Regions from separate parts of the Kutzneria sp. NPDC052558 genome, predicted to be linked through region 2. Evidence: riboswitches for the same ligand, from Rfam matches in the RefSeq annotation. Region 2 holds a riboswitch; each other region holds the start of a gene.
What was found. A riboswitch is a leader RNA that binds a small molecule or an ion and turns the genes downstream of it on or off. The one in region 2 is predicted to bind thiamine pyrophosphate.
Positions count from the first base shown of each region.

Region 1: linked by a shared signal. The riboswitch ahead of thiC (phosphomethylpyrimidine synthase ThiC) and the one ahead of ACIG5F_RS42065 (thiamine ABC transporter substrate binding subunit) in region 2 are both predicted to bind thiamine pyrophosphate.
Region 3: linked by a shared signal. The riboswitch ahead of thiO (glycine oxidase ThiO) and the one ahead of ACIG5F_RS42065 (thiamine ABC transporter substrate binding subunit) in region 2 are both predicted to bind thiamine pyrophosphate.

Region 1 covers NZ_JBIUAG010000012.1:202,749-208,575, forward strand. The annotation lists gene ACIG5F_RS22875 (glycosyltransferase) at 1-435, shown strand, start outside; gene ACIG5F_RS22880 (quinone oxidoreductase family protein) at 424-1,377, opposite strand; gene ACIG5F_RS22885 (aldo/keto reductase) at 1,424-2,347, opposite strand; gene ACIG5F_RS22890 (hypothetical protein) at 2,382-3,014, opposite strand; TPP riboswitch at 3,081-3,207, shown strand; gene thiC (phosphomethylpyrimidine synthase ThiC) at 3,200-4,849, shown strand; gene thiD (bifunctional hydroxymethylpyrimidine kinase/phosphomethylpyrimidine kinase) at 4,987-5,817, shown strand.
Region 2 covers NZ_JBIUAG010000038.1:63,629-69,455, reverse strand. The annotation lists gene ACIG5F_RS42070 (ABC transporter permease) at 1-1,554, opposite strand, end outside; gene ACIG5F_RS42065 (thiamine ABC transporter substrate binding subunit) at 1,530-2,549, opposite strand; TPP riboswitch at 2,605-2,716, opposite strand; gene ACIG5F_RS42060 (4a-hydroxytetrahydrobiopterin dehydratase) at 2,761-3,066, shown strand; gene ACIG5F_RS42055 (general stress protein) at 3,051-3,536, opposite strand; gene ACIG5F_RS42050 (hypothetical protein) at 3,790-4,014, shown strand; gene ACIG5F_RS42045 (Uma2 family endonuclease) at 4,060-4,647, shown strand; gene ACIG5F_RS42040 (GNAT family N-acetyltransferase) at 4,628-5,128, opposite strand; gene ACIG5F_RS42035 (hypothetical protein) at 5,285-5,695, opposite strand; gene ACIG5F_RS42030 (DUF397 domain-containing protein) at 5,700-5,827, opposite strand, start outside.
Region 3 covers NZ_JBIUAG010000012.1:210,227-216,053, forward strand. The annotation lists gene ACIG5F_RS22915 (MarR family winged helix-turn-helix transcriptional regulator) at 1-331, opposite strand, end outside; gene ACIG5F_RS22920 (thiazole synthase) at 382-1,137, opposite strand; gene thiS (sulfur carrier protein ThiS) at 1,139-1,339, opposite strand; gene thiO (glycine oxidase ThiO) at 1,340-2,443, opposite strand; TPP riboswitch at 2,439-2,548, opposite strand; gene thiE (thiamine phosphate synthase) at 2,568-3,209, shown strand; gene ACIG5F_RS22940 (S1 family peptidase) at 3,361-4,518, opposite strand; gene ACIG5F_RS22945 (hypothetical protein) at 4,953-5,642, opposite strand; gene ACIG5F_RS22950 (MFS transporter) at 5,729-5,827, opposite strand, start outside.

The DNA of each region.
Region 1 (5,827 bases), on a different contig from region 2:
GTGCTGGACGCGCCGATCCTGGCGGCGGACCGGTTTCTCCAGCTGTCGGTGGAGGAACTGAGCTATCGGCGCAGCGACACACCGTCGCACGTGCGGTTCGTGGGCACGCTGCCGTCGCCGCACTGCGAGGACGACGTGGTGATCAGCGACGGCGGCTTCGACACCGTGCAGCGGGCGCTGCGGCACGCCAAGCCGTTGGTGCTGACCGGCCGCTCGGCCGACCAGCTGGAGGGCAACACCCGGGTCGCGGCCACCGGGGCGGCGCTGTACCTGGCCACGGACAAGCCCTCGGACGACGACATCGAGCAGGCGGTGCGGATCGTGCTGGCCGACCCGACCTATCGCGGCAACGCCCGGCGGCTGGCCGCCGAGTACGCGCGGCTGGACGCCCTGGGCAGCATCGCCGACGCCGTCTCGTCGTGCCTACGGGACTAGCAACAGCTTTCCCGTGGTGGCACGGGATTCCAGGTCGATGTGGGCCTGGGCGGCGTCCTTCAGGGCGTAGCGGCCGCCGATGTGGACGGTGAGCTGTCCGTTGCGGACGAAGTCGAACACCTCGCCGGTGCGGCGGATCAGCGCCTCCCGCGTCGGCACGTGGTCGGCGACGGCCGAGTACGACAGCAGGATGCTGTTGGGCAGGTCCATCGGGGTCAGCGTCGGCACGCCCATGAACGGCCCGTAGTAGACGTGAACCCCGTGCCGCCGCAGGGAAAGCTGGGATGAGCGGAAGGTCGGCGCGCCGCCGCCGTCGTAGACGACGTGCGCGCCCTCGCCGCCGGTCAGCTCGCGGATCTTGTCCTCGAAGCCGCCGCCGCTGGACACCAGCACGTGGTCGGCCTGCGCTGCCGCGACCTTGTCCGGCCGGGACACCAGGCCGATCGACGTGCCGCCGCGGGCCCGGATCATCTGGGTCAGCATCCGCCCGACCCCGCCGGCCGCCGCGTGCACCACGGCGACGTCGCCGGGCTTGATCGCGTACGTCTCGGTGGTGAAGTGGTTGGCGGTCAGGCCCTGCATCATCACCGCGGCGGCGGTCTCGTCCGCGATGTCGTCGGGCAGCTTGACCAGCGACTCCGCCGGCGCGAGCACCAGTTCGGCGTAGCTGCCGGGCACGTAGAACCAGGCGACCCTGTCACCGACGGCGAGGTCGGGCACCCCGTCGCCGACGGCGACCACCCGGCCCGCGCCCTCCACGCCCAGCGTCACCGGCGCGCCCCAGCCGGCCATGCCGGTCTCGCGGGCGCCGATGTCCATGTAGTTCACGCCGATGGCGGTCGGCGTGACGACGGCCTGGCCGGGGCCCGGCGTGGGATCGGGGAATTCGGCCCAGGCCAGGACTTCGGGCCCACCGTGCCGGTCGATGTGAATTGTTCGCATGGCATCGAACTTAAGCCGGCAAAAATGGACCCGCAAGTACAGAACGTCAGCTCAGCAGGCGCTGCACCTCGGCCAGCTGGGCCGGCGTCAACGCCCCGAACTCCAGCGCCCCCACGTTCTCCTCGACCTGGGCGACGGTGCGGCAGCCGGGGATCGGCACCGCCCGGTCGCACCGGGCCCAGATCCAGGCCAGCGCCCCCTGGGCCAGCGTCCGTCCTTCCGAGGTCAGCACCTCGCGCACGGCCTCGACCCGCTTGACGAACTCCGGCGTCGGCCTGCCGTCGGAGAAGAACCGCATCCACTCCGGAACCTTGTTGCGCACGTCGTCCTCGGGCAGCGCCGCCGTGGCCCAGTCGCGGCCGGTCAGCAGCCCCATGGCCAGCGGCCCGCGGCACAGCATGGTCATGTCCTGGATCTCCAGCACCGGGTACAGGTCCGGCCGGTCGTGCAGCACGTTCATCTCGGCCTGCACGTAGGTGCCGAACACCGCCGCCCGCTCCGGGTCGTCGGTGCTCCAGCCGTAGGCCCGGATCAGCCCCTCCATCAGCAGGTCGTCACAGGCCGCCCGCAGCTCGGCGGCCTGGTCGAACGGCAGGTCGCCCAGGTGCAGCTGGTAGATGTCGACGTGATCGGTGCGCAGCCGCCGCAGCGACTCGGTCAGCGCCTTGCGCATGTAGGCCACGCTGCCGTCGCCGCCGGTCAGCTGCCGGGTGGCCGGGTCGAAGACGTTGCCCCACTTGGTGGCGATGCGGATCTCGTCCCGCCGGCCGGCGAAGACCCGGCCCAGCAGCTCCTCGGCGTGCCCGGTGCCGTACACGTCGGCGGTGTCGAACAGCGTCACCCCCAGCTCGACAGCCCGGCGCAGCGCCCGCGCCGACTCCTCGTCGTCGGTCGGCCCCCAGCCGACCGCCTGCGTCCCGGCCCAGAACGGACCGCCCATCGCCCACGTGCCGATGCCCAGACTCACCATGGACCCGATCCAACAGGATGGAGCGCGCTCGAGGTCAAACCTCTTTTCGCCAGGGCACGCTCGGTAAGCCGGCCAGCTCGCGCAACGACCGGCAGCGCACCAGCTCGTCGTAGCGCTCGGCCAGCACGTGGGCCCGGATCCGCTGGGCCTGCGAGGTCGTGGGCAGCTCGCCCAGCAGCAGGAACGGCATGGTCAGCCGCCAGCCCTGGACCACGGTCTCGCGGTGGCGGTGCGGGGCCCGCAGCACCATCCGGGCCACCCGCATGGCGTGCTCGTTGCCGGTCATCCGGTCCGGGTAGCCCATGTGGTCCCAGGCCCAGCGCTGCTCGTCGGCGACCCGGCAGCGCAGGCAGGGCAGGTCCCCGGTGCCCAGCTCGGCCCCACAGGCCGGGCAGCGCAGCAGCGTCATGGCCACGTCGGTGCAGGTCCACGGCAGCTTGCCGACGTCCTCCAGCAGCACCAGCTCGGCCAGTTCCAGCTCCGGGATGCCGGAGACCTCCACCAGCGGCCGCCAGTCCAGGGTCCAGAACTGGTCGACCAGCTCGGCGCACACCTGGCACATCGGGTAGCCGCGGCCGGCCAGCTCGCCGCAGGCCGGGCAGTCGATGACCGCCGTGGGCCGAACGGCCCGCCGGGCGCCCGGTGGAAACGGTTGATCGTCGGCCACCGGCACAAGGTACGCGACCGAGGCTGGCAGGAAGCGCCGGCATTCGCTAGCGTCGGGATGCCGACAACTGAACACCGCGGGAGCTCGCGCTGGAAGCGGGCTGAGAGGGCGGCTGGGTCATCCGGACCCGGTGCCGCCGACCGCCTGAACCTGACTGGGTAATGCCAGCGTAGGGAGGAATCGCCATGACGTCGCTTGACGACCGTGTCCGGCCCACCGTGACCACGGGGCCCATCCAGGGCTCGCGCAAGGTCTACGTCGACGGCCCGCACGACACCCGGATCCCGATGCGCCGGGTGGAGCTCAGCAATGGCGAACACCTTGACCTGTATGACACCTCCGGCCCCTACACCGACTCGGACGCCGTCATCGACGTCCACAGTGGACTGTCGAAGCTGCGCGCGCCCTGGGTCGCCGAACGCGAGCCCGTGAACGGCGCGGTGACGCAGCTGGCCTACGCCAAGGCCGGCATCATCACCAAGGAGATGGCCTTCTGCGCCGCCCGCGAGGGCGTGGACCCCGAGTTCGTGCGCAGCGAGGTGGCGATCGGCCGGGCGGTGATCCCGGTCAACCGCAACCATCCCGAGTCCGAGCCGGCCATCATCGGCAAGAAGTTCCTCGTCAAGATCAACGCCAACATGGGCAACTCGGCCGTCTCCTCCTCGATCGAGGAGGAGGTGGACAAGATGGTGTGGGCGGCCCGCTGGGGCGCGGACACCATCATGGACCTGTCCACCGGCAAGCGGATCCACGAGACGCGGGAGTGGATCCTGCGCAACTCGCCGGTGCCGGTCGGGACCGTGCCGATGTACCAGGCGCTGGAGAAGGTCAACGGCGATCCGACCAAGCTGTCCTGGGAGATCTACCGGGACACCGTGATCGAGCAGTGCGAGCAGGGCGTGGACTACATGACCGTGCACGCCGGCGTGCTGCTGCGCTACGTGCCGCTGACCGCCAAGCGGGTCACCGGCATCGTCTCCCGCGGCGGCTCGATCATGGCCGCGTGGTGCCTGGCCCACCACACGGAAAGCTTCCTCTACACCAACTTCGAGGAACTCTGCGACATCCTGCGGGCCTACGACGTGACGTTCTCGCTGGGCGACGGGCTGCGGCCCGGGTCCATCGCCGACGCCAACGACGAGGCCCAGTTCGCCGAGCTGCGCACGCTGGGCGAGCTCACCCACATCGCCCGGGCCAAGGACGTGCAGGTGATGATCGAGGGCCCCGGCCACGTGCCGATGCACAAGATCGTGGAGAACGTGCGGCTGGAGGAGGAGGTCTGCGGCGAGGCCCCGTTCTACACGCTCGGCCCGCTGGCCACCGACATCGCGCCGGCCTACGACCACATCACCTCGGCCATCGGCGCCGCCCAGATCGCCTGGGCCGGCACCGCGATGCTGTGCTACGTCACGCCCAAGGAGCACCTCGGCCTGCCCAACCGGGACGACGTGAAGGTCGGCGTGATCACGTACAAGATCGCCGCGCACTCGGCCGACCTGGCCAAGGGGCATCCCAAGGCCCAGGAGCGCGACGACGCGTTGTCCCAGGCCCGCTTCGAGTTCCGCTGGCACGACCAGTTCAACCTGTCGCTGGACCCGGACACCGCGCGGGCCTACCACGACGAGACCCTGCCGGCCGAGCCGGCCAAGACCGCCCACTTCTGCTCCATGTGCGGCCCCAAGTTCTGCTCCATGCGCATCACCCAGGACGTGCGCAAGTACGCTGAGGAGCACAACTTGTCCTCAGTGGAAGCGATCGAGGCGGGCATGGCCGAGATGTCGGCGGAGTTCGCGTCGCACGGCAAGCAGGTCTACCTGCCGGTTGTGGAGGGGTAAATGGGGGCTGTGCTCATGCCGCGCGGGGCGAGTTCGCTCGTGACCGGTCTCTTCGCCTTGGCCGGAAAAACCGCTGAACAGATGCGATTTTCCCGGCCCACGGCTCCAGAGACCGGCGCGAACCCGCGGGGTGATCGGTGACGAATTCCACTCCCCCCAGGGCACTGACCATCGCCGGCACCGACTCCGGCGGTGGCGCGGGCGTGCACGCCGACTGCCGGACGTTCTTCGCCTGCGGCGTGCACGCCACCACCGCGGTCACCGCGGTCACCGTGCAGAACTCGGTCGGGGTCTCGGGTTTCCACGAGATCCCGCCCGAGGTGGTGGCCGCGCAGATCGAGGCCGTGGTGTCGGACATCGGTGTCACGGCGGCGAAAACCGGCATGCTGGCCTCGGCGGCGATCATCGAGGCGATCGCCGCGACCATCGACAAGGTCGGCATCGGACGGGACCGAACGATCCCGTTCGTGGTCGACCCGGTGTCCGCGTCCATGCACGGCGACCAGCTGCTGCACGACAACGCCCTGGCCGGCCTGAAGAATCTGCTGTTCCCGCGAGCATCCCTCGTCACGCCCAACCTGGACGAGGTGCGGCTGCTCACCGGGATCGACGTGACCAGCCGGGACATGATGCTGGACGCGGCCAAGGCGATGTACGACCTCGGGCCGCAGTGGGTGCTGATCAAGGCCGGCCACCTGCGGTCGGACCCGGAGTGCGTGGACATCCTCTACGACGGCGTGGCCGTCATCGAGCTGCCCGGGCCGCGCTTCGACGTCCAGCACACCCACGGCAGCGGCGACACCCTGGCCTCGTCGATCACCTCGGCCCTGGCCAAGGGCGCCACCATGCCGGCGGCGGCCGAGTTCGGCAAGCGCTTCATCGTGCACGCCGTGCGCAACGCCTACCCCCTCGGCGCCGGCACCGGCCCCGTCTCCAACTTCTGGCGCCTCTCCGACAACCCCATCTGAGCGCTGCTCA
Region 2 (5,827 bases):
CAACCGTTCGATCAGCACGACCGCGAGCACGGTGACCACCATCAGCACCACGCACGCCGCGTACGCCATCTCGTTGTTCAGCTCGCCGGGGCGGGCGATCAGCCGCGCGATCGCCACCGGCAGCGTCGGCGCGTCCGGCCGCGCCAGGAAACTCGTCGCGCCGAACTCGCCCAGCGCCACCACGTAACCGAAGCCGGCCGCGGCGATCAGCGACCGCCCGGCCAGGGCCAGGTCGACCTCGCGCCACACCCGGAACGGGCCCGCGCCGAGCGTGCCGGCGGCCTGCCGCAGCCGCTCGTCGATGGCCCGCAGCACCGGCAACACCGTCCGCACGATCAGCGGCGTGATCACCAGGGCCTGCGCGAACGGCACCAGCAACGGCGATGTGCGCAGGTCGAAGGGCAGATCCCCGAGCGTGACGAGGTAGCCGAACCCGACCGTCACCGCCGACACGCCCAGCGGCAGCATCAGCGCCAGGTCCAGCGTCTCGCCCAACACCACACGGCCCCGCCGCAGCTGCGAGAGCACCACGGCCGCGGTCACCCCGAGCACCATCGCCAGGATCGTGGCGTCGGTCGCGGCCCGGATCGAGTTCCAGGCCGCCTCCCAGGCCGACACCTCCAAAGTGCCGGCGACACCCGTGCCGGACAGCGCCCGCCAACCGTCCATTGTGGTCAGAGAGTGGGCGACGAGGCCGACGATCGGGACCAGCAAAGCGATGACCACCAGCAGCGCGGCCCCGACCACGGCCCACTCGCCGCCGACCGGCCGGCGCGCCGTCTCGAACCGTCCGCGCAGCCGCAGCGCCGTCTCACGGCGTCGGCGCGCGACCGCCCCGATCACCAGCACCGCGACGACCGCGACCACTTGCAGGATCGACAACGCCGCCGCGCCGGGCAGATCGAACAGATCCACCGTACGGAGGTAGATCTCGGTCTCCAGGGTCCGGTACCGGGCCCCGCCGAGCATCAGCACGACACCGAAACTGGTGGCGCAGAACAGAAACACCACTGCCGCCGCCGACCCGACGGCCGGCGCGATCGCCGGCAGCACCACCGACGTGAACGCCCGCCACCGTGACGCGCCCAACGCGCGGGCCGCCTCCTCCGCACGCCGATCCGTGTGCGCCCAGAGGCCGCCGACCGTCCGCGCCACCACGGCGACGTTGAAAAAGGCGTTGGCCAGCACGATCGAGAGCACGCCGCCGTCCGGCAGCAGCGACCGGAAGGCCAGGCCCACCACCACCGTCGGCAGCACGAACGGCACCAGCACCAGCGTGCGCACCACGCCCACGCCCGGCACCTCGCACCGGGCCAGGACGTAGGCCAACGGCATGCCGGCCAGGACCGCCACCAGCGTCGCGGCGGCGGCCTGACCCAGCGTGAACGCCACCAGCCGCCAGGTGTCGGCGCTGGCCAGGATCTCCGTCACGCCGCTGCCGCCCAGGCCGATGCCGACGATCGACACCACCGGCCAGGCGAAGAACAGGCCCAGGAAACCGAGCGGAACCAGGGCCAGCAGCGGCAGAACTAGCCTTGCAGCAGCGTTCGGCACTGCTGGACCCACTTCTCCCGGTTCGCGTCCACCTGGTCGGCCGGCAGCTGCGCCGGCGCGTCCGGCAGCGGCGCCGCCTTCTTCCAGGTGTCCGGCAGCGACACGTCCGACCGGGACGGGTAGACGTACATGCTGCTGGGCACCTGCTGCTGGAACTTCTGGGAGACCAGGAAGTCCAGCACCTTCTGAGCGTCACTCGGGTTCTTGGCCCCGGCCAGCACGCCCGCGTACTCGACCTGGCGGTAGCAGGTGTTCAGCAGCGCCCTGGTGTTGACCTTGCCGTCCTGGCCGATCTCGTCGGCCGGCGAGGACGCGTAGGACACCACGATCGGGCGCGGGCCCCGGCCCGACGAGCCGGAGAAGTCCTGGCTGTAGGCCTCCTCCCAGCCGGCGTCGACCTTGACGTCGTTGGCCTTGAGCCGGGACCAGAAGTCCGGCCAGCCGTCCGGGCCGAACTGCTTGACCGTGCCCAGCAGGAAGGCCAGGCCCGGCGAGGAGGTGGACGGGTCCTCGACCACCGTCTGGCCCCGGTACCTCGGGTCGGCCAGGTCGGCGTAGCCGGTCGGGACCGGCAGCTGGTGGGCCGCGTACCAGGCCGTGTCCACGTTCAGGCACACGTCGCCGACGTCGATCGCCGTCAGCCGGTGCGAGTCGTCGAACTGGTAGCGCTGCGGGCCCGTGTTCGCGTCCGGGCTGCTGTAGGCCGCGAAGACCCCCGCCGACACCGCCCGGGAGGCGAAGGTGCTGTCCACGCCGTAGGCGATGTCGCCGATCGGGTTGGCCTTGGTCAGCACCAGCTTGTTGGTCAGGGCGCCCGCGTCGCCGTTCATGCTGACCTTGACCGTGATGCCCGAGGTCTTCTGGAAATCCTCCCAGAGGGTCTTGTCGACCGCCCAGGAGTCGTGGGTGACCAGCGTGACCGTGTGCGGGCTCGCCGTCGTGTCACCGCCGCCGACCAGCGAACATCCCGCCAGGGTCGTGGTGGCCAGCGCCATCGCGGCCAGCCGTGCCGTCCTGCCCAAACTCTCCTCCAGGTGACCTCGTCGCGCGAGGTCGCCCGTAGTGCCTCCCTCCACCGGCATGACCCGGATCAGGTGCTTACGGTCGAGAGCTCGCCCGCTCTCCTCTCAGCCCGGATCACCGGACTCCCGTGGCTCACCCGGAGCTTACGCTGCGTTCCGGCGGGGTCGGGACCACCATGGACACATGGCGGAATTGCTCACGGACGACCAGGTGACCGAGGCGCTGGGACGGCTGGCCCAGTGGCGGCAGGACGGCGCCGCGCTCGTTCGCACAGTGGACCTGGCCAGCTTCTCGGCGGCGATCCAGGCGGTGGTGCGGGTGGCCGAGATCGCCGAGAACGACAACCACCATCCCGACATCGACATCCGCTGGCGGACCCTGACCTTCCGGTGCGCGACGCACAGCGCCGGCGGCGTCACGTCCTTGGACGTCACGCTCGCCGGCGAGATCGACGGGGTGCTGGAGGTGCTCGGTCAGCCGAGCGAGTAGAGCAGGTTGCGGCCGGCCTCCGCGTTGCGGGGCTGGCACAGCACGTCGTAGCGGCGCGCCACCAGCTGGCTCTGCGACACGAAGTCGCGCTTGCCCCTGGTCGACGCGTAGCTCATCGCCGCGAAGATCATGCTGGCGCCCACGCCGCCGACCAGGCCGATGGCGATCGGCAGCCAGCCGCCGCCCACCGTGAACAGCGACAGCAGGATGCCCACGAACAGTCCGAACCAGGCCCCGCTGGCCGCGGCCGCGCCGAGCACCCGGCCCCAGGTCAGCCGGCCCGTGACCCGCTCAACCAGCATCGGCTCCGCGCCCACGATGGTGATGTCCTGCACCGGGAACTCCCGGTCGGCCAGGAAGTCCACCGCCCGCTGCGCCTGCTCGTAGGTGTCGTAGGAACCGATCGGCCAGCCGGTGGGCGGAGTGGGCAGCGCCGAAGCCGCCCCGTTGTTGGCGAATGCAGTGGTCATGATGGCCCTCCTTGTCGGCCTTACACCCCTTTCAACGCCGAGCCCACCTCGCTTCGTGCCGCGTTCCCCAACTCCACAGGCGAATCTCAGGATCCGCCCCGCCACCGTCGCCCGGCCACCCATCGGGCGGCGCCCGTCCGTCTCATCGAACCGCGCGCCCCGTCACCCGTCCGGGTTGTGACCTGCACGACCCGGGCAACGTTCCCCCGCTCTCGCGCGTCGTCTGTGGTGAAGCCGTACAAGGGGATTCGAAGTGATCAAGTTCTTTCGCACCGCAGCCGCCACCGCCGCCGCCATCGTGCTCGCCGTCCTGTTCGCCGTGCAGGCCCAAGCCGCCGCACCCGCTCCTGCGCAGGCCGTCCAGTCCTCCCAGGGCTACGGCGACCTGATCGTCGCCGGCCTGGCCGGCCTGCTCATCCTGGCCGCCGCCTTCGGCGTGATCATCTACGCCGCCCGGCACCGCGACTCCGAGCAGTGAGCGACCGTGTCGGGGCTCCCCTGAGCCCCGACACACCGGCTACCGTTGACGCATGACCGCGCTACCGGACTGGATGCGCCCTCCACGTCCACAGGGTTGGCACTCCGACGATCTGGACCATGTCGCCGAACTCCCGCCCACACCGAACTGTGCGACGGTTACTTCGTCTTCCGACTGTTCCCGCAGCGGCTGTGGCACAGCCTGGTCGTCCAGTCGCTGACTACGGCTCTGGCTGCTCAGGCCCCGGCGTCGGTCGAGGTCGATCGCCAGGTCACCGTGCGCCTCGACAAGTGGACCCGGTTCGAGCCGGACATCATCGCGACCAAGGTTCCCCACGCACGGGACCGGACCGCATTCGAACCGGCTGATGTCGCGCTTGTGGTGGAGGTGACGTCGCCGGAGTCCGGGCACCGCGATCGAACGGTCAAGCTGCGCAAGTACGCGGAGGCGTCGATCAAGCACTACTGGCTGATCGAGGAAGAGGACGGCCAGCCGGTTGTGCACGTCCATGAGCTGGACACGCCCACCAGGACCTACGTGCCGGCTGTCGTCTTCCGGGGCAGCCTTGAACGGCCCGTGCCGTTTCCGGTCGGCATCGACCTCACCACGCTGTTCAATCCGAAGAATCGCTGAGGTCCAGCCACATCACGTGGAGGCCGACGTGGCCGTGGTCGGGGTGGTCGAAGGCGGCGGGGACGGTGCCGATGGTGCGGAAGCCCAGCGAGTGCCAGAGGGTGACGGCGGTGGTGTTGGTCTCGACGACGGCGTTGAACTGGATGGCGCGGTAGCCAGCGGAGCGGCACGAGTCGATGACGTGGAGGCCGAGGGCGCGGCCGATGCCGTGGCGGCGGTGCTCGGGGTTGACCATGAAGCTGGCGGTGGCGACATGGGAGCCCCGGCCGGGACGGTTGGGGCCCATCTTGGCGCTGCCGAGGATGTGGGGACCGTCGACGGCGACGACAGTGCGGCCGGGAGGGGTCTCCATCCACCAGCCACGGGCCTGCTCAAGGGTGAGACCGTCGGGATAGGCGTAGGTCCGCCCCTCGGCGACGATCTGGGCGAAGAACGGGTAGATCAGGGGCCAGTCACGGTCCTCGGCGTCACGGATCAGCACGGCCGCAACCGTAAACGCGGATGGGCGGCGCGGGCCAGCGATTAGGCCCCACCACAGAACCTCCGTTGTGGCACAACCGAAGAAGCCTCCTCCCTTGTGGACAGTTCACAGGGAGGAGGCTCGTCGCTGTGGGCAAGGAACAACATCGGCCATGCGTCACGGCGGAGCCGGGCATGGGATGCTCGACTCAAGCTTGTTCGGGCAGCAGATGATCATGATGCTGTGGAACCGGCCGCCGACCACCCAGAAGCCCCACACCTTGTCAACGCCGCTGTCGAGCACCCGCGCGCCGTCCGCGAGCCGCTCCGCCGTGTCCGGCGCTGGAAACACCGCCGACTCTGGACGCAGCAACGGCGGCAGTGTGCCGTACTCGCCAGCAAACCAGGCCATCGCGTCCGCTGCGCTGGTGAACGTCCCCCGCACGTGGCTCAGGGCCTTCAGCAGGCCGTGACGGGTCGCCAGCGGTGGAAGGTCGGAGGTGCGGAACGTCGGCGTTTCCGTCCGACGCTCCGCATCCTTCAACTCCGTGCCGTGCACGTTGAACACGTAGCCGTGCCAGTGCGGCACGCTCCTACTGGGTGAACCCACGAGTGGCCACATACTGACTGATGAACGCGTCCACCTCAGCGGAGGTGAACCGCAACGGCGGCAGGTCCGGACGCTTGCTGTCACCGAGCGCCATCGCGCCGTCCGTGCCGG
Region 3 (5,827 bases), on a different contig from region 2:
GCCGTTCGGAACGGACCCCGGCCATGATCCGCTCCCCCTCGGCCGTGGCCCGCACCAGCGAGGCCCGGCCGTCCTGCGGGTCGGCCTCCCGCAGCACGAAGCCGGACTCCACCAGCGCGGCGATGATCCGGGACAGCGTGGGCGGGGCCACGCCCTCACGGGCGGCCAGGTCGCCCAGGCGCATCGGGCCCTGATAGGTCAGGGTGGCCAGGGCCGAGATCGACCCCTGCCCCAGGCCGGGCGACCCGCTGCGGCGCAGGATCCGGGACAGCCGGCCGACCGCCAGGTACAGCCGCGTGGTCTCGTCGACCGTGGCCGTCGTCGTCGACATCGCCACGACACTCACTCCTCAGGTAGGTGGCACCTACCGTTCATGATGACTCAGCGCGGCGGGCTGGACGCCCGCGCCCAGAAGCGTTGCGGAATTCTCCCGGCAAGTAGGGCCGAACGGCCGGCATCCACCGCCCATCGCATCGCCGCCGCCATCCGCTCGGGATCCTGCGCCCGGGTGACGGCGGTGGCCAGCAGCACGGCCGAGCAGCCCAGCTCCATGGCCAGCGCGGCGTCCGAGGCGGTGCCGATGCCAGCGTCCAGGATCACCGGCACCGAGGCCCGGGACACGATCAGCTCGATGTTGTGCGGGTTACGGATGCCCAAGCCGGTGCCGATGGGCGAGCCCAGCGGCATCACCGCGGCGCAGCCGGCCTCCTCCAGCCGCAGCGCCAGCACCGGGTCGTCGTTGGTGTACGGCAGCACCACGAAGCCGTCCTCGACCAGCTGCTGGGCGGCGTCGAGCAGCTCGACCGAGTCGGGCAGCAGGGTGCGGTCGTCGGCCACCACCTCCAGCTTCACCCAGTTGGTCTCCAGGGCCTCGCGGGCCAGCCGGGCGGTGAGCACCGCCTCGGCCGCGGTGCGGCAGCCCGCGGTGTTGGGCAGCGGCTCGATTCCCAGGCGGCGCAACAGGTCCAGCACGCCGGTGCCGCCGGCGGCGTCCATCCGGCGCATGGCCACCGTGGTCAGCTCGGTGCCGGCGGCCAGCAGCGCCCGCTCCAGAACGGCCAGGTTGGCCGCCCCGCCGGTGCCCATGACCAGCCGCGAGCCGAACTCGCGGTCGGCGATGACAAACGGATCGTCCACCTCAGCCTCCCTGCACGGCGGTGAGCACCTCGACGCGACCGCCCGGCGGCAGCGGCGTTTCCGTCCAGCCGGCTCGCGGCACGACCTCGCCGTCCAGCGCGACCGCGATGCCCCGGGGCGGGGCGTCGATGGCGGCCAGCGCGTCGGCGACGGTGGCCCCGTCGGCCAGTTCGCGCTCGGTTCCGTTGACCACGACCAGCATTCAGCTTCCCCCGTTCGTCACGGCGAGCAGTCGGCCCGGGTCGGCGGCGCGCGCCGGCTCCGGTGGTTCACGTCCGGCGAGCAGGTCGACCACCGCCTCGGCGGTGATCGGGGCGAGCAGGATCCCGTTGCGGTGATGGCCGGTGGCGGCCAGCACGCCCGGCTCCAGCCAGCCCAGCAGCGGCAGGTTGTCGGGGCTGCCCGGCCGCAGCCCGGCGGCGCACTCCACCACCGCGAACTCGCCGATGCCCGGCAGCACCCGCTCGGCGTCGCGCAGCAGGTCCCGGACGCCGCCGACCGTGACCTCGGTGTCGAAGCCGGCCTCGTACTGGGTGGCCCCGAGCACCAGGCCGCGGCCGTCGCGCGGCACCAGGTAGACCTGCCGGCCCTCGACCAGGGCCCGCACGGTCCGGGTCGGCGGATCGAGCGCGCCGTCACGGGCCTTGAGCCGCAGCACCTCGCCCTTGACCGGCCGGACGACCTTGGCCAGCCCCTCGTACAGGCCGCCGCTCCACGCCCCGGCGGCCAGCACCACCGTGTCGCACTCGACGGTGGACCCGTTGGCCAGCAGCACTTCCCCGGCGCTGACGCTCTTCGCCGCGACGGCGATCGGCTGCGCGCCGGCGTCCACCGCCGCCTTGCGCAGCGAGGACAGCAGCACCCGGTTGTCCACGGCCAGATCCCCGGGCACCAACAGTCCACTTCGGACGGACGTGCCCAGCGACGGCTCCAGTTGACGGGCCCGACGCGCGGTGACTCGTTCCACCTCGCGGCCGAGCCGGGCCAGGTAGTCGGCCACACCCTCGAGTTCCTCGCGGTCGGCCGCGTCCACCGCCACCACCAGCGTTCCCTCGGTGCGCAGGCCACCCCGTTTGTCCAGGCGGGCGGCGAAATCCGGCCAGCGGTCCAGCGACGCGCTGCCCAGCGCCAGCACATGTTCCTCGCCCGGCCACGCCTCCGTGACCGGCGCGAGCATGCCGCCCGCCACCCAGGACGCGCCCGACCCCGGCGCGGCGTCGATCAACTGCACCTGGTGCCCGTCCTCGGCGGCCGCCCACGCGACCGACAGACCGACGACCCCACCACCGACAACGGCGATCTTCAAGACACATCACGCTCCCTGCGCCGGCATGACCCGGATCAGGTTCGACGGTCAGAGCTGGCAAGCTCCCTCTCAGCCCGGTTCCTCCAGGCTCCCGTGCGGACCACTGGCATCTACCGTAGCACCCGTGCCAGGACTGGATGGAGATCAGATCAGGAAGCGGCTCGCCGACGCACGGCTGTATCTGTGCACCGACGCCCGCACCGCCACCGGGGACCTCGCGTCCTTCGCCGACGCCGCGCTCGCCGGCGGCGTGGACGTCATTCAGCTGCGGGACAAGGGCATGGAGGCCAAACCCGAGCTCGCCGCGCTGGAGGTCCTCGCCGACGCCTGCGCCCGCCACGGCGCGCTGCTGGCCGTCAACGACCGGGCCGACATCGCCGTCGCCGCCGGGGCCGACGTGCTGCACCTCGGCCAGGACGACCTGCCGGTGCCGCTGGCCCGCCGCATCGCCGGCGACGACATCGCCATCGGCCGCTCCACCCACGACTTCGCACAGGCCGACGCCGCCGCCGCGGAGCCGGGTGTGGACTACTTCTGCGCGGGTCCGTGTTGGCCCACCCCCACCAAACCTGGCCGCCCGGCCCCCGGCCTGGACCTGGTGCGGCACGTTCGGTCGCAGCGGCCCTGGTTCGCCATCGGCGGCATCGACCTCGGCCGGCTGGACGAGGTGCTGGCCGCCGGCGCCCAGCGGATCGTGGTGGTCCGGGCCATCACCGCCGCCGAGGACCCGCGCGCCGCCGCCGAGGCGTTGAAGTCCCGCCTGTGACCCCGTCATGCCCAACGCCGCTTGAACCCGCCGTGAACGGACCGTTCACAGCCTTGAGGGCTTGAAAAACACCCCGGCGGCCGGCCTGTGCAGGGAGGGGGCCGGCCGCCGGGGCGGGGTGGTGGGCTTGCAGGGGGAGCCCACCCGGGCATCAGCTCGTGACGAGCCGGAGTCCGTAGGCGCTCAGCGCCGGGTTGACGGGGCTGAAGTAGGTGGTGCCGCCGCTGGTGCAGTTGCCGGAGCCGCCGGAGGTGACGCCCTGGGCCTGGTTGCCGCTGATCCACGAGCCGCCGGAGTCGCCGGGTTCGGCGCAGACGTTGGTCCTGGTCAGCCCGGTGACGGTGCCCTCGGCGTAGACCACGGTCTGGTTCTTGGCCTGGATGGTGCCGCAGTGCCAGCCGGTGGTGGAGCCGGACCGGCAGACCGCGGCGCCGACGGCCGCCTCGGTGGAGCCCTTGACGGCCACGGTGCCGCCGCCGTTGACCACAACCCCGGACAATGTCCACTGACTGCTGGTCACGTCGACGCGGCCGTAGTCCCCGCCAGTGCCGAAATGGCTGCCGTTGAGCCGACCGAGTGAAACTTGGTTGTACCCGAATGCACTACCGCCGCCGGCGGTGCAGTGCCCGGCGGTCACGAAGTGCTTGCCGCCAGAAGCATCGGTGGCACTGAATCCGACCGAGCACCGGAAGTTCGAGCCGTACCAGGCGTCGCCGCCACGGACGGCGTAAAGCGGGCGCGGGCGCTCACTCACGGTCTCGACGCGGGCGGCCGAGCCGGCGGTGGCGACGAAGGCGTCGGTGGCCGGCGAACGGTCCAGAACCTGAACCACAACCTGGTCGGTCGGCAGGTCGACATACCATCCGACAACCCCGGCGGGCACCGGACGGGATCCCAGCCCGTCGGCCACCGCGGCCAGTTGTGCGTCCGTTCGGGTGACAACCCTTGCCTCAACACCCGCCGCGACCAGCCTCGGAACCGATGTGATGTCAGTCACCGCCACAACGGCCCGGCCGGCGGTGGCGTCGAACCAGGATCCGGCGAAGATCGACCCAAGCCCTGTGCGCAGGGTTGCTACCTGCGCTTCGGCGCGATCCTGCTGGGCGAACAGATCCCTCGCCCGACCGGGTGATAGACCCAGATCCCGTTGCAGCGCGCTCGCTACATCGGGTGATATGACCACACCATTCGTGGACGTATCGACAGAGACGGGCGCAGAACTCGCGGCTGCCGGTACGCTGACAGTAGCGGCGAGGCCGATGGACAACAGGGCAGCGCCGGTAATGCGAGCCGCATCAGTGCGGTTCATCAGACGTCTCCCTCATCTTCGGATGCGGGGACTCGGGAGTGGCGGTTGCAGGGACCCCTTCCCGAGCCTTTTAGGGGGACGGGTGGTGGGGCGGCGGCAGGGGTCGCCCCACCTTCCCCCCACCTCTGGTTCTCCGGGGTTCAGTGACCGCCGCCATCAATCCCTCCCCCACACATGACGTGTTGCCGAACGTTGTTCGACGAACAGTCCGATCGGGCGCAAAGCGTGTCACACCCGCCGCCCGCCTGGGTACGACGAGTAGCGGTTAACAGTTGACGTTTAAGTAACGTCACGCGGATTTCCTGTTCCATACCGCCGGCCGCGACCAGTTGCCCGTCCGGACACCGCCGTGACCGCTGCGCCGTCCGGCCGCAGCATGCTTGATCTTTACGGCGGCAGCCGGGCTGGCCCCTGGCGCGGACCGTCGGCAGACGCTAGCTCGCACCGGGCGGCGGGCCGCCGGTGGTGCCGATCGGCTGCTGCTGGGTCGTCGTGGTGACGGTCGTCGACGACGACGAGGTGGTTGTCGGCTCGGTTGTCGTGGTCGACGACGGCGGCGTGCTGGAGGTGGTGGTCGGCGCGGTGGTGGTCGTGGTCGACGTGGATGTGCTGGTCGGCGGCGGCGCGCTGGTCGGATGCGGCGCGCTGGTCTGCTCCGGCTGGCCGAACAGCGCGCCCACGGTGGTGCGCTGGCCGTTGCCGGAAGTGGCCTGGCCGTCGAGCAGTTCCACGACGGTCAGCACGCCCATGCCGAGCACGAAGGCGGCCGCGGTCGCGGCGGCCAGCATCGGCCACCGGCGCTTGCCGGCCTCCCGTTTCGGCGGTGCGACCATGAGCCGAACGGTCTCAGCGTCATGGGACGCGCCGACCGGCGGCTCCTCCTGCTTGATCCGGGCAGTGACCCGGTCCTTGGCGGCATGAATCGATCGCTCGTACAGCGAGGCGCCGACGGTGCCGACCACACTGGCCAGCCCGGCCCCGGCGACGGTGCCGGCGACCCCCAGTTTCGACCCCAGTACGGCCGCGGTCACGGACGCCAGCGCGCCCGCCGCGACCTGCGTCGGCTTGATGTCCAGCCGATTCGTGCCGTTCTCCTTGTCCTTGTGGTCCTTGTGCTCGCTCATCGCTCCCAATCCCCTACCGCACTACCAACGCACTAGACGTGGCGAACACTCCCGGGGTTGGGCGATGGTGAGCACGAACACCCCCTTCAGTCCACTATGGACGGCCGCCGCGGATGCACGTGGGTGGGCGGCCCTTCCACTCCGCAGTGCAGGCAATCGCCCGGATGCGGGGAATCCTCGACAAC